DNA from 2 places in the Janthinobacterium sp. SUN033 genome. Region 1 is predicted to be linked to the other one. Evidence: predicted binding sites of a transcription regulator. Region 1 holds the regulator's gene; the other holds the start of a gene.

Region 1 (6,030 bases):
AGCAACGTGACGGCCATCTTCAAGGCGTCCAGCGTGATTCTGGGCGTGCCCGCCTGATTTAATCCTGCAGGCGCGACAACCAATCCGCCGCCGCCGCCAGCGCCTGTTCCAGTTCCTGCGCCGTGTGCGCCAGCAGCGCCGGCACCTCGTCCAGGCGGCCCGCATCGATGGCTTCCTCGGTGGCGAACGCGGCGCGGATCAGGCGTTTCGTGCCCAGGGTGCCGACGGAGCCGCGCACGCTGTGCAGGATGCGTGCCACGTCGCTGTGGCGGCCCGCCTGCAACGCCGTTTCGGCCTCGTGCACGGGCGTCATGCCCTTGTTCAGCGCGTCTTCCACCATGCGCCGCAGCACGCCGCGCCCCTTCGCATCGCGTCCCATCACGCGCATCAGCGGCGCCATGGAAAACACTTCTTCATCGGCGACGCGTGCCGGCTCGGCCGTCTGTACTTGCGGGCGCTTGGGCAGGTGGCGCAGGATGACTTCCATCATCTCTTCCACCACCACGGGCTTGGCGATGAAATCGCTGATGCCGGCCGTCATGCAGCGCTCGCGCTCGGACGCCAGCACGCCGGCCGTCATGGCGATCACGGGCAGGTGCAAGCGCAGTTCCGTGCGGATGATGTGGGTGGCGCTGAAACCGTCCATGACGGGCATCTGCATGTCCATCAGCACGATGTCGTAGCGCAGCGCTTCCGTGCGCAGCCGTTCCACGGCTTGCAAGCCGTCGCCCACCACGTCCAGGGTGGCGCCCATGTGTTCGAGGATGCCGCGCGCCACGGCCTGGTTCAGGTGGTTGTCTTCCACCAGCAGGAAATGCACGCCGGCCAGTTCCGTGCCCAGCGGCTGGTGCAGCATGCGCTGCTCGCCGCCGTCGTCCTTGGCGATCAGCGCCTGGTGCAGGGCGTCGAACAGGCTCGATCCCGTGATCGGCTTCATCAGCACGACATCGGCCTCGGCTGCGCTGGAGATTTCTTCCAGGTGGTTGCGGGCGAAGGCGTTGACCATCACGACGATGGGCTGGCGCTGGCCGCTGGCCGCCTGGCGGATGGCCTTGGCCGTGGCCAGGCCATCCATGACGGGCATGTGCCAGTCGGCCAGCACCACGTCGTACGGTTGCTGCTGCGCCAGGCGTTCGCGGTACAGTTCGATGGCGGCAAAACCGGAGTCCACTTCGTCGGCCAGCCAGCCCCACGCCTCGATCAGCTTGACGATCAGTTCGCGCGTGGTGCGGTTGTCGTCGGCCACCAGCAGGCGCAGCTGGCCCAGCGCCGGCGTGCGCCGCGTTTCGGCCGGCTGCGCCAGCATTTCGAAGGGCACGCTGAACCAGAAGCGGCTGCCCTTGCCTTCGCTGCTGGCGACGGCGATGTCGCCGCCCATCATGTGGATCAGCTGCTTGCTGATGGCCAGGCCCAGGCCCGTGCCGCCGAAGCGCCGCGTGATGCTCTGGTCGCCCTGGGAAAACGCGGCAAACAGCTGCTGTTGCTGCAGTTCCGTCATGCCGATGCCCGTGTCGCGCACTTCGAAGCGCAGCCAGGCGCGGCCGCTCTCGCTCTCGGCCAGGCTGACGGCCACCACCACTTCGCCGCTCTCCGTGAACTTGATGGCGTTGCCGGCCAGGTTGACGAGGATTTGCTGCAGGCGCTGGGCGTCGCCCACGAGGCGCCGCGGCACGTCGGGCTCGACGGCGATGGCCAGTTCCAGCTCCTTTTCGCCCGCATTCATCGTCATCGTCGTGGCCAGGGTATTCATGACTTCATCGAGGTCGAATTCGACGGGCGACAATTCCATGCGCCGCGCCTCGATCTTCGAATAGTCGAGCACGTCATTGAGGATGCCCAGCAGCGACTGGCCCGCCACTCTGACCATGGTCAGATACTTGCGCTGTTCCGTGTCGAGCTTGGTATTGCCCAGCAGATACACCATGCCCAGCACGGCATTGAGGGGCGTGCGGATTTCATGGCTCATGTTGGCCACGAAATCGCTCTTCGCGCGGTTGGCCGCCTCGGCCCGGTCGCGTTCCTGTTCCAGCTCCGCCGCGCGCGATTCGAGTTCCTGCTGCAGGCGGTCGCGTTCGCTCATCAGGCCGTTGAACGCTTCCGTCAGTTCGCCGATCTCGTCGCGCTGCTGCACCGGCACGGGCGTGAAGCGGCTGCCGCTGGTGCGCAGGGCCAGCAGGGTGTCGCGCAGGCGCACCAGCGGCGACAGCAGGCGCACGGTGACCCAGCCCAGAACAAAGGCGGCCAGCAGCGAGGCGAGGATGCTCCACAGCACCAATCGGTACAGCACGCCATCGAACGGTTCGAAGGCATCCTCGACGGGGAGCGAGGCGGCCAGCAGCCAGTTCACGGATTTCAGGCGCTTGAAGCTGTTAACGGCCGTGATGCCGCGGCTGTTGGTGCTGACCATGCTGCCTTCGCCATCTTCCTTCAGCAGCCGGGTCGTCGTCAGGTTGGCGTTCGGCTTGCGCGGTTGCAGCAAGCGGCTGGTATCGGGGTGCAGCACGTAGCGCGGCACGGCGCCGCGCGTGAGAATGAAGTAATAGCCGTTCTTGCCGATCTTTTCCGAGCGCAGGCGGCCCAGCAGGTTGTCCTTGTACAGGCGCAGCACGCCGATCACCACGCCGGCCACCTGGCCATCGGCGGCCAGCACGGGCGCCACCATCTGCACGATGGGCATGCCGCTCGACTTGCCCAGCATCGGTTCGGTGATCATGGGCTGGCGCGTGCGCAGGACGGTCTGGAAATACTCGCGCTCGGCGACGTTGATGCCGGCGCGCCCCGCTACCTCCGGCATGTCGGCCACGACGGCGCCATGCGCGTCGAGCACCAGCACGTCATCGAACAGCACCAGCATCGAGCGGCGCGAATAGTATTCGCGCAATTGGGCGGGCCGGGCGATCAATTCCGGCGGCTGCTGCCTGGCCGTCAGGGTGACGATCTGCAGCAGCATGCCCAGCTTGTCGTCGAGCTCGGCAGCGGTGCGGGTGATCAGGGACGATTGCTGGCTCAGCAGTACTCGGGTGAAGTCGTCGCGCATGTGCTGCACCTGGATCATGGTGACCAGCGCGATCATGGCGATCGAGGTCAGGCTGGTGGCCAGCGCGACTTTTGCTTTAATGCCGAGAGGCTTCATGATTTCCTTTTCAGTACCGGGCGGCACAGGCGGCAGATAATGCTGTCAGGAATTTTCCTATCAATGCCCCAGCTTGGCAAGCGCCGCCGCGCAAATTGCCCGTCCCGGATGGGCTTTTGACGATGTTGCCATATAATTAAAGGCTGGACGTCGTTTATTCGCCGAATTTACGGTGAAATTGGCATACGGCAACCCTGTATGCGGCTGTATGCAGTAAACTTGTTGTTGCATTTTCTAAAAGGTACCGACATGACTGAAGCGCTACTCACTCCAACCTTGCCCACCGTGAACGTGGAGGCGTTGCGTGCGCGATGCTCGACCTGCAGCATGCATCAATTGTGCCTGCCGATGGGCCTCGATGTGGGCGATATGGACAGGCTGGATCAGATCATCGGCCGCCGCCGCAAGATCGTGCGCGGCGCCTCGCTGTTCCGTATCGGCGACTCGTTCCAGAACCTGTATGCGATCCGCCTGGGGCATTTCAAGACGTACCAGATCAATCCGGGCGGCGAAGAGCAGGTGACGGGCTTCCAGATGGCGGGTGAACTGCTGGGCATGGACGCCATCAGCGCCGACCGCCACCACTGTAATGCGGTGGCTCTGGAAGACAGCGAAGTGTGTGAAATCCCGTTTTCCAGCCTGGAACAATTGCTGGGCAATATGCCGACCCTGCTGCGCCATTTCCACCGCATGATGAGCCAGGAAATCACGCGCGAGCAAAGCGTCATGCTGTTGCTGGGCAATATGCAGGCGACGCAGCGCTTTGCCGCCTTCATCGTCAACCTGGCGTCGCGCTATGAAGCGCGCGGCTATTCGGGCAGCAATTTCCAGCTGCGCATGTCGCGCGAGGAAATCGGCAACTACCTGGGCCTGACCATCGAGAGCGTCAGCCGCCTGCTGTCGAAGTTCAAGAAGGAAGGCTGGCTGCGCGTCTCCAATCGGGAAATTGAAATCCTGCAGCCGGCCAAGTTAAAAGCCATTACGGCCGGCACGGACGTCTGCAAGTAAGACTTACAGTTCCTCGTCCGCATGCAGCGCGATGCTGCGCTGCAGGGGCCAGGTCCAGATGCCGGACAGGCGCCACTCGCGTTTGTCGTTTTCCACCAGCACTTGCCAGCGGCTGCGCTCGAGCATCGGCAGCGCCACGGAAAAATTGCCGGCTGCGTCGGGCTGCACCAGCACCTTGATATCCTTTTCCGGCAGGGTCGCATGCGCCAGGTGCAGCTGCAAAGGCGCCTGATAGGCCTTGCCGAAGCTGTGCACGGAACCGGTCAGGCGTGCTTGCGCCACGTCATACGACAGGCGCGTATCCATCGCCAGGTCGCTGGCGATCGTGTCGCGCTTCAAATCCTGGTTGATCGCCTTGCCCTGCTTGTAATAATCGCCCACCACCAGCGCATCGGGCTGCGTAAACGCGATATAGCCCATGAAGCTGCCGACGACCACGGACAGGCCGGGGCCGATCATCAGCAGCCATGGCCAGCGATGCTTGTACCACGGTGCAACGGGTGCTTGCAGTTTCAGACTGTCGGACATGGTATTTCTCCTGTGTAAACGGCCAATCCCCGTGCGGGGACCGGCCTTCCTGCAACTTCGTGGCGGCGGCGAGGGCACCCGGTCCCCGTCCGCCTTTCCTTGTTAACGTGGCACGATGAATACCGCGCTTTCACGCACATGCAGCGATGGGTCGTCCAGCGATTGCAATTCGATCGCAATCTTGTTCGAGCCCTTCTCTCCCACGCCGTGCGGCACGCGCAGGCGGATGGGCCAACCCAGCGTTTCCGTCGGCTGCAAGGTCACTTCTTCGCGCGTCAGCAAGGTCAGGCCCGGCAAGCCGGAAGCGCTGATTTTGAAATGCTGGCTTTGCTCCGACGTGTTCATGATCTGCAGGCGGTAGACGTTTTCGATCATGCCGTCTTCCACTTCGCGTCCCATGGAACCGCGGTCGCGGATCACGTCCATTTTCAGGGGCGTGCGCAGGGCCAGCGAAGTACACACGGCGATGATGATCAGGGCCAGGATGGAAGTGTAGATCAAGACGCGCGGGCGCATGGCGCGCTGGCGTATCTGCTTCGAATTGAAGTTGTTTTCCATCGCATGGTCGGTACTGTAGCGTACCAGTCCCCGTGGCCGGTCGACCTTGTCCATCACGCTGTTGCAGGCATCGACGCAAGCGGCGCAACCGATGCATTCATACTGCAGGCCGTTACGGATATCGATACCGGTCGGACACACCTGCACGCACAGGGTACAGTCGATGCAATCGCCCAGCTTGTCGTTGTTGCCGGCCTTCTTGCTCATGGCGCCACGTGGTTCACCGCGCTTGGCATCGTAGGTGATGATCAAAGTGTCCTGGTCGAACATGGCGCTCTGGAAGCGCGCGTAGGGGCACATGTATTTGCACACCTGCTCGCGCAGCCAGCCCGCGTTGCCGTAGGTTGCCAGACTGTAGAACAAGACCCAGAACCATTCCCAGGGACCGAAGTTCAGCGTGGTCACCGACTGCGCCAGTTCCTTGATCGGCGTGAAGTAGCCGACAAAGGTAAAGCCCGTCCACAGGGCGATGGCGCCCCATACCAGGTGCTTGGCCGTCTTCTTGAACGCCTTGCGCACGGAGGGGCCCTGCTTGTCGAGGGCCATGCGCGCACTGCGCGTGCCCTCGATGCGGCGTTCGACCCACAGGAAAATTTCCGTGTATACCGTTTGCGGGCAAGAGAACCCGCACCACACCCGCCCGGCAATGGCCGTGACGAGGAACAACAAATACGCACAGATGATCAGCAGGGCCGCCAGATAGATGAAATCCTGGGGCCACAGCACGACGCCGAAAATGTAGAACTTGCGCGTGGTCAAATCGAACAGCAGGGCTTGCCTGCCATTCCAGGTCAACCACGGCA
Region 2 (6,030 bases), on a different contig from region 1:
GCTCCGATCACCCCCGACTTCGTCATGCGCCTCGGCTATGCGGCCGGCAAGGTGCTGGCCAAGTCGCAAGGCGGCAAGACGCGACCGACGGTGCTGATCGGCAAGGACACGCGCATTTCCGGCTACATGCTGGAAGCGGCGCTGGAAGCGGGCCTGTCGGCCGCCGGCGTGGACGTGATGCTGGCCGGCCCTATGCCGACCCCGGCAATCGCCTACCTGACGCGGGCGCTGCGCCTGTCGGCCGGCGTGGTCATTTCCGCTTCGCACAACCCGTACCACGACAATGGCATCAAGTTCTTTTCCGGCCAGGGCACCAAGCTGCCCGACAGCGTGGAACTGGAAATCGAGGCGGCACTCGACGAGCCCATGGCTTGCGTGCCGTCGGACAAGCTGGGCCGCGCCAAGCGCCTGGACGATGCACAGGGCCGCTACATCGAATTTTGCAAGGGTACCTTCCCGAACGAGCTGGACTTGCGCGGCCTGAAGATCGTCGTCGATTGCGCGCATGGCGCCGCCTACCATATCGCGCCGCACGTGTTCCATGAGCTGGGCGCGGAAGTCATCGCCATCGGCAACAAGCCCGACGGTTTCAACATCAATGCGGGCTTCGGCGCCACGGCAACCAAGGCCATGGCCGAAGCAGTCGTCGAGCACGGCGCCGACCTGGGCATCGCCCTCGATGGCGACGCCGACCGCCTGATCATGTGCGATGCCACGGGCCGCCTGTATAACGGCGACGAGTTGTTGTACGTCATGGTCAAGGACCGCCTGGCGACAGGCCCCGTGGCCGGCGCCGTCGGTACCCTGATGACGAATATGGCGCTGGAAGTGCTGTTCAAGCAGCAGGGCATCGGCTTTGCGCGCGCCAAGGTGGGCGACCGCTACGTGCTGGAAGTCATGAAGGAAAAGGGCTGGATACTGGGTGGCGAAGGTTCCGGCCATCTGCTGTGCCTGGACAAGCACACGACGGGCGACGGCATCGTTTCCGCGCTGCAAGTATTGTCCGCCCTCAAGCGCAGCGGCCAGAGCCTGCAGCAATGCTTGGCCGAACTGGTGCTGTTCCCGCAAACCCTGATCAACCAGCGCGTGGCGCCCGGTTTCGACTGGCAAAAAAATGCCGCCATGGTGGCCGAGAAAGAACTGGTCGAGGCCGAGCTGGGCGACACGGGCCGCGTGCTGATCCGCGCTTCCGGCACCGAGCCGCTGATCCGCGTGATGGTGGAGGCGAAAGATAAGGAAAAGGCCGAGTCGATGGCGCGCCGCATTGCCGACAAGGTCGGTGCATAAAGGCAGGGAGCGATAGTTATTTCCATCTAATTCGTCTATGGCAATTGACGAAATTGGGTGGGGGCGTTATTATCTTGTCTTCGGAGTGTGGCGCAGCCCGGTAGCGCACCTGGTTTGGGACCAGGGGGTCCAAGGTTCGAATCCTTGTACTCCGACCAAAGTCATAAGCGGGCTGTCAGAAATGACAGCCCGTTTTCTATTCCGCGCTGGCATTTCATTGCTGGCGCGCATGGATTAAAATACTGCACCTCTCCGCCCATCGTTCAACGGATAGGACAACGGTCTTCTAAACCGTGAATGGGGGTTCGATTCCCTCTGGGCGGACCAGTTTCATACTGGCCACGATCATGCGGCGGCAAGCTGCCGCAACGCACCCCATCTTTCCCCACATCCGGTTTTCGCGCAGCGGTTCAGGGCTGCGCGCCCAGCACCACACTCAACAAATACAGCAGCGGCGCCGCGCACAGCAGCGCGGAACACAGCGACAGTACTTTCTTGCTGGCCAGGCGCGCCAGGCGCAGCCGTTCGCGCACGGGCAAGTGCTGGCGCAGCGCATGGCGCGCGCGCGGCTGGAATGGGGATTCATGCATGTGGGCTCCCTCGCAACGATGACTGAAGATGCCGGTCAGCATAGCGGGAGGGGCATAAAGACGGTGTAAAGAGTGGGCGGCGCGGCGCAAGCGCGCTGTAAACATGGGTGCGCCGGCGCCGTGTTGCGGGTCTTGCCCGATGCTCTTATTTTGCCTGGCGGCGGCGCGCCAGGATGCCGAGCAGGCCCAGGCCGGCGAGCAGCATGGCATAGGTTTCCGGTTCAGGGATGGCGGAAACGTAGGCGCGGTAATTGCTCAGGTCCTTGGGCAAGCCTTCCACCGTGAAGGTCGTGCCGGCTGCGACGGGCGCTGCCCAGTGGAAGACCAGTTCGCCCTGGCCGAAATGGATGGCCAGGTAATCATAGTCCGCCGCACTCGTGAAGGAATTCACCCCGCCGCTGGCGCCTGCCGTGGTGCCGGCGGTGCAGCCTGAGGTGGCATTGTCGCAAAACGAGACAGCCGCACCCAGGCTGGTGCCGAAAACGCCGTTGATGTAGCCCTGGATGTCGGTGGGACTCTGCGGCACGAGATTGTCGTTATAGTATTTCACCATGAGGGCAGGTGACGGCGAGTAAGTGACGGTGCTGCCTTCGATGCTGAAACCGCTGGCCGGTCCCACATCGACCCATGTAGCAGCCTGTGCCACGCCCATGCAGGCCGTCAGGGCGGCCAGCATGGATGCCCGTATGGCAATGCTTGTTATGCTTTTCATGAAAATCCCCTTTTATTTTATTGCAGACATTTCACTGCTTCAGGGTGCGCGCCGTCCGGTCAGGGAGGTCGACTTGTCGCCCGGTCGCCTTTGCGTGAGTACGCATATGCAAGCTTAGTCTTGATGTAAATTAATACAATTTAAATAATGCTATTGGCATGCTTGACAACATCGCATACGGCTATGTATGGCTGTGCTGGCGAAAGCCTGTACGGCGAGCGGAAATGGCGTGACAAGGCATGCCAGCTTGTGCTAGCAATGCCTTGAGTGGGAAGAGGGGAGGCGGGTTTCAGTCGCTGTTATTGCTGACGCCGAACAAGCGATCCTTGGCATTGAGCAGCTTTTGCACCTTGGCGCCCATTTTCATCAGCTGCGCCATCGATTCGGGCGACAGGCGCTGCAAGTCGTCGAACCAGGTGTTGGCCAGGTCGACCAGTTCATACATTTCGCGCATGCGCTCCTGCGCATACTGGTCGACGGGCTCCGTGGCCGGCGCCAGCAGCGATTCGCGCAGCACCGTCAAGGTCGGCGCCACTTCGCGGCGGCGGCGCTCGGCGGCCACCACGCGGAAGATTTGCCACACATCGCCCAGCGAGGAAAAATACTCGCGCCGGTCGCCGGGGATGCGCGACTGGCGTATCAAGCCCCAGCCCTGCAATTCCTTCAAGCCGATGCTCACGTTCGAGCGTGAAAAACTCAGGTGTTCCGCGATTTCATCCGCGTGTAAAGGATGCTCTGCGACAAACAACAAGGCGTACACTTGCCCCACTGTCCGGTTAAAGCCCCAGCGGCTGCCCATCTCGCCGAAATGGCTGACGAAGGTCAGGATCAGCGGCGTCATTTGGATATGTTGAGTTTTCATAATTATCTGAATTTTTTCACGCCACACCCGCAGGGTCAATTGATATATGTCATGTTTCGCAGTATTATACAAAATATCGAATTTACAGAAAATTCTGAAAACTCAAAAAGTATAGATATGCCTACCACGCCGCTGTCCTTGCCCCGCTTTATCCTTCCCCGTGCCGCCGGCCTGGCGCAGGGCGGCGCCGCCTTGCTGTGGCTGCCGCAAGCGGCCTTGCTGGCCTGGGCCGTGCAAGCCATGCTGGCCGGCGCACCGTGGCGCGCGGCCCTGTTGCCGGCCGCCGGCGTGCTGCTGCTGGGCGTGCTGCGCGCCGGCGGCGAAGCGTGGGGCGCGCGGCGCATGTATGCGGCGGCGCGCGACCACCTGTCCACCTTGCGCGCGCAAGTGGCGCAAGCGCTGGCGCACCGTTCGCCGCTGGACCGCCAGCGCGCCCAGTCGGGGCAGGCGGCCAGCGTCATCGCCGAACAGGCCGAAGCCATCGTGCCCTACCTGGTGCGCTACAAGCCCGCGCGCTGGAAAGTCATGCTCGTGCCGCTCGTGATCCTCGCCGTGGTGACGCCCCTGTCGTGGATCGCCGCCCTGATCCTGCTCATCGCCGCGCCCCTGATTCCCGTCTTCATGGCCCTCGTGGGCATGGGCGCGCAAGCGGCCAGCCGCGCGCAGATGGTGGAAATGGGCAGCATGAACGCGTTTCTGCTGGACCGCCTGCGCGGCCTGGCTACCCTGCGCGCGCTCGACGCCGTCGATGCCACGGCCGAACGCCTGGATGCCTCGTCGCAATCCGTGCGCCGGCGCACGATGGTGGTGCTGCGTATCGCCTTCCTGTCGTCCGCCGTGCTGGAACTGTTTTCCGCGCTCGGTGTCGCCATGGTGGCCGCGTTTATCGGTTTCTCCTTGCTGGGCAGCATCAATTTCGGCACCTGGGGCCGCGAACTGAGCCTGGGGCAGGGCTTGTTCATCCTGCTGCTGGCGCCCGCGTTTTTCGAACCCTTGCGCGAACTGGCCGCCGTCTGGCATGACAAGGCGGCCGGCGAAGCGGGCCTGGCCGGCCTGCACGACCTGGCGGGGGAGGGCGTGCCCCTGCCCGGCGCCGGCGTGGCAGCCGCTGCCGTCTCCGCCGCCGCCATGGCCGTGGCGCCGCCGCCCGCTATCGAAATCCATCAACTGCGCTTTGCCCATCCCGGCGAGGCGCCCGTCTTCGACGGCTTCGACCTGACCGTGCGCGCCGGCGAACATGTCGCCCTGCTGGGCGCCAGCGGCGCCGGCAAGACCACCTTGCTGTCCTTGCTGGCCGGCTTGCTGCCCGCCAGCGGCGGCGAGATCCGCATCGGCGGCGTGCGCCTGAACGACGGCACCGTGAATACCTTGCGCCAACGCATGGCGTGGATGGGCCAGCGTCCCCACGTGTTTGCCGCCTCCGTCAGCCAGAACGTGACCCTGGGCCGCGTGGGCGCGCATGCCGCGCAAGTGACGCAGGCGCTGCACCTGGCCGACCTGGCTGCCGTGGCGCAGGCGCAGCCGGCCGTCATGCTCAGCGATGGCGGGCAGGGCTTGTCCGGCGGCGAAGCCGTGCGCCTGGCCTTGGCCCGCGTGGCCCTGCATCCGCACGCGGACTTGCTGCTGGTCGATGAACCGACGGCCCACCTGGACAGCGAAACGGCGGCGCGCGTGACGGACACCTTGCTGGAATTGGCGAAAGGCAAGACGATGATCGTCGCCACGCACGACCCCGTGCTGGCCGGGCGCCTGCAGCGCACGGTGCAGGTCGATGCCCGGGCGCAGGCACAGGAGTTGCGCGCATGAACACCACATTGATCTCGAATCCCGTCCTGCGGCAATTGCTGCTGGCCCAACCAGGCAAGCTGATCGGGGGCGCCTTGCTGGCGGCCCTGACGGCGGTGTCCGGCATGGCCTTACTGGGTTTGTCCGGCTGGTTCATCACGGCCACCTCGATTGCCGGCCTGCACGCCTCGACGGCCATCCTGTTCGACGTGTTCGGCCCGTCGGCCGGCATCCGCCTGCTGGCCATCGGCCGCACGGGTTCGCGCTATGCGGAACGGCTCGTCACGCACGACGCCACGTTTGCCGCGCTGGCCAGCATCCGCGTGCAACTGTTTCGCGGCTGGTCGCGCCCGGAAGCGGCCAGCCGCCTGCTGCGCCAGCCCGCCAAGCTGCTGTTCCGCCTGACGGCCGATATCGATGCGCTCGAATCGCTGTATCTGCGCCTGCTGGTGCCTGCCTTCACGGCCCTGTGTGCGGCCTTGCTGGCTGGCGTGGCGCTGGGCGTGATGCAGTGGCAGCTGGGCCTGGGCCTGGCCGCGTGGCTGCTGGCCGCCGGCGGCGGCATCAGCTGGAGCGTGGCGCGCCGCGCCCGCCGCCCGGCCATCCTGCGTTCGCGCGCCATCGAAAAACTGCGTTCCGGCGCCATCGACCTGGTGGCCGGCCAGACGGACCTGGTGATGGCGGGCCGCATCGACGCCCAGTGCGCGGCGCTGGGGCGGATCGACCGCTCGCTGGCGCAAGCCGATTTCGCCCTGCTGCGCCTGGAAACGGCGGCGGGCGCCGCGTATGGCGTG

The links. Region 1 encodes FNR, which switches genes on or off when oxygen is low (the NO sensors DNR and NnrR bind a similar motif). Its sites were predicted from a motif close to TTGATNNNNATCAA; they were not measured.
Region 2: the regulator FNR is predicted to act here: its motif matches at 3,491-3,504, upstream of cydD (thiol reductant ABC exporter subunit CydD).

The regions. Positions count from the first base shown of each region.
Region 1 covers NZ_JAPQNV010000004.1:728,812-734,841, forward strand. The annotation lists gene OX460_RS20395 (TOBE domain-containing protein) at 1-57, shown strand, start outside; gene OX460_RS20400 (response regulator) at 59-3,133, opposite strand; gene fnr (fumarate/nitrate reduction transcriptional regulator Fnr) at 3,383-4,141, shown strand; gene OX460_RS20410 (FixH family protein) at 4,145-4,669, opposite strand; gene ccoG (cytochrome c oxidase accessory protein CcoG) at 4,772-6,030, opposite strand, start outside.
Region 2 covers NZ_JAPQNV010000003.1:79,764-85,793, reverse strand. The annotation lists gene glmM (phosphoglucosamine mutase) at 1-1,287, shown strand, start outside; tRNA gene OX460_RS13420 (tRNA-Pro) at 1,369-1,445, shown strand; tRNA gene OX460_RS13415 (tRNA-Arg) at 1,540-1,614, shown strand; gene OX460_RS13410 (hypothetical protein) at 1,698-1,877, opposite strand; gene OX460_RS13405 (PEP-CTERM sorting domain-containing protein) at 2,023-2,589, opposite strand; gene OX460_RS13400 (GbsR/MarR family transcriptional regulator) at 2,879-3,430, opposite strand; gene cydD (thiol reductant ABC exporter subunit CydD) at 3,569-5,257, shown strand; gene OX460_RS13390 (ATP-binding cassette domain-containing protein) at 5,254-6,030, shown strand, end outside.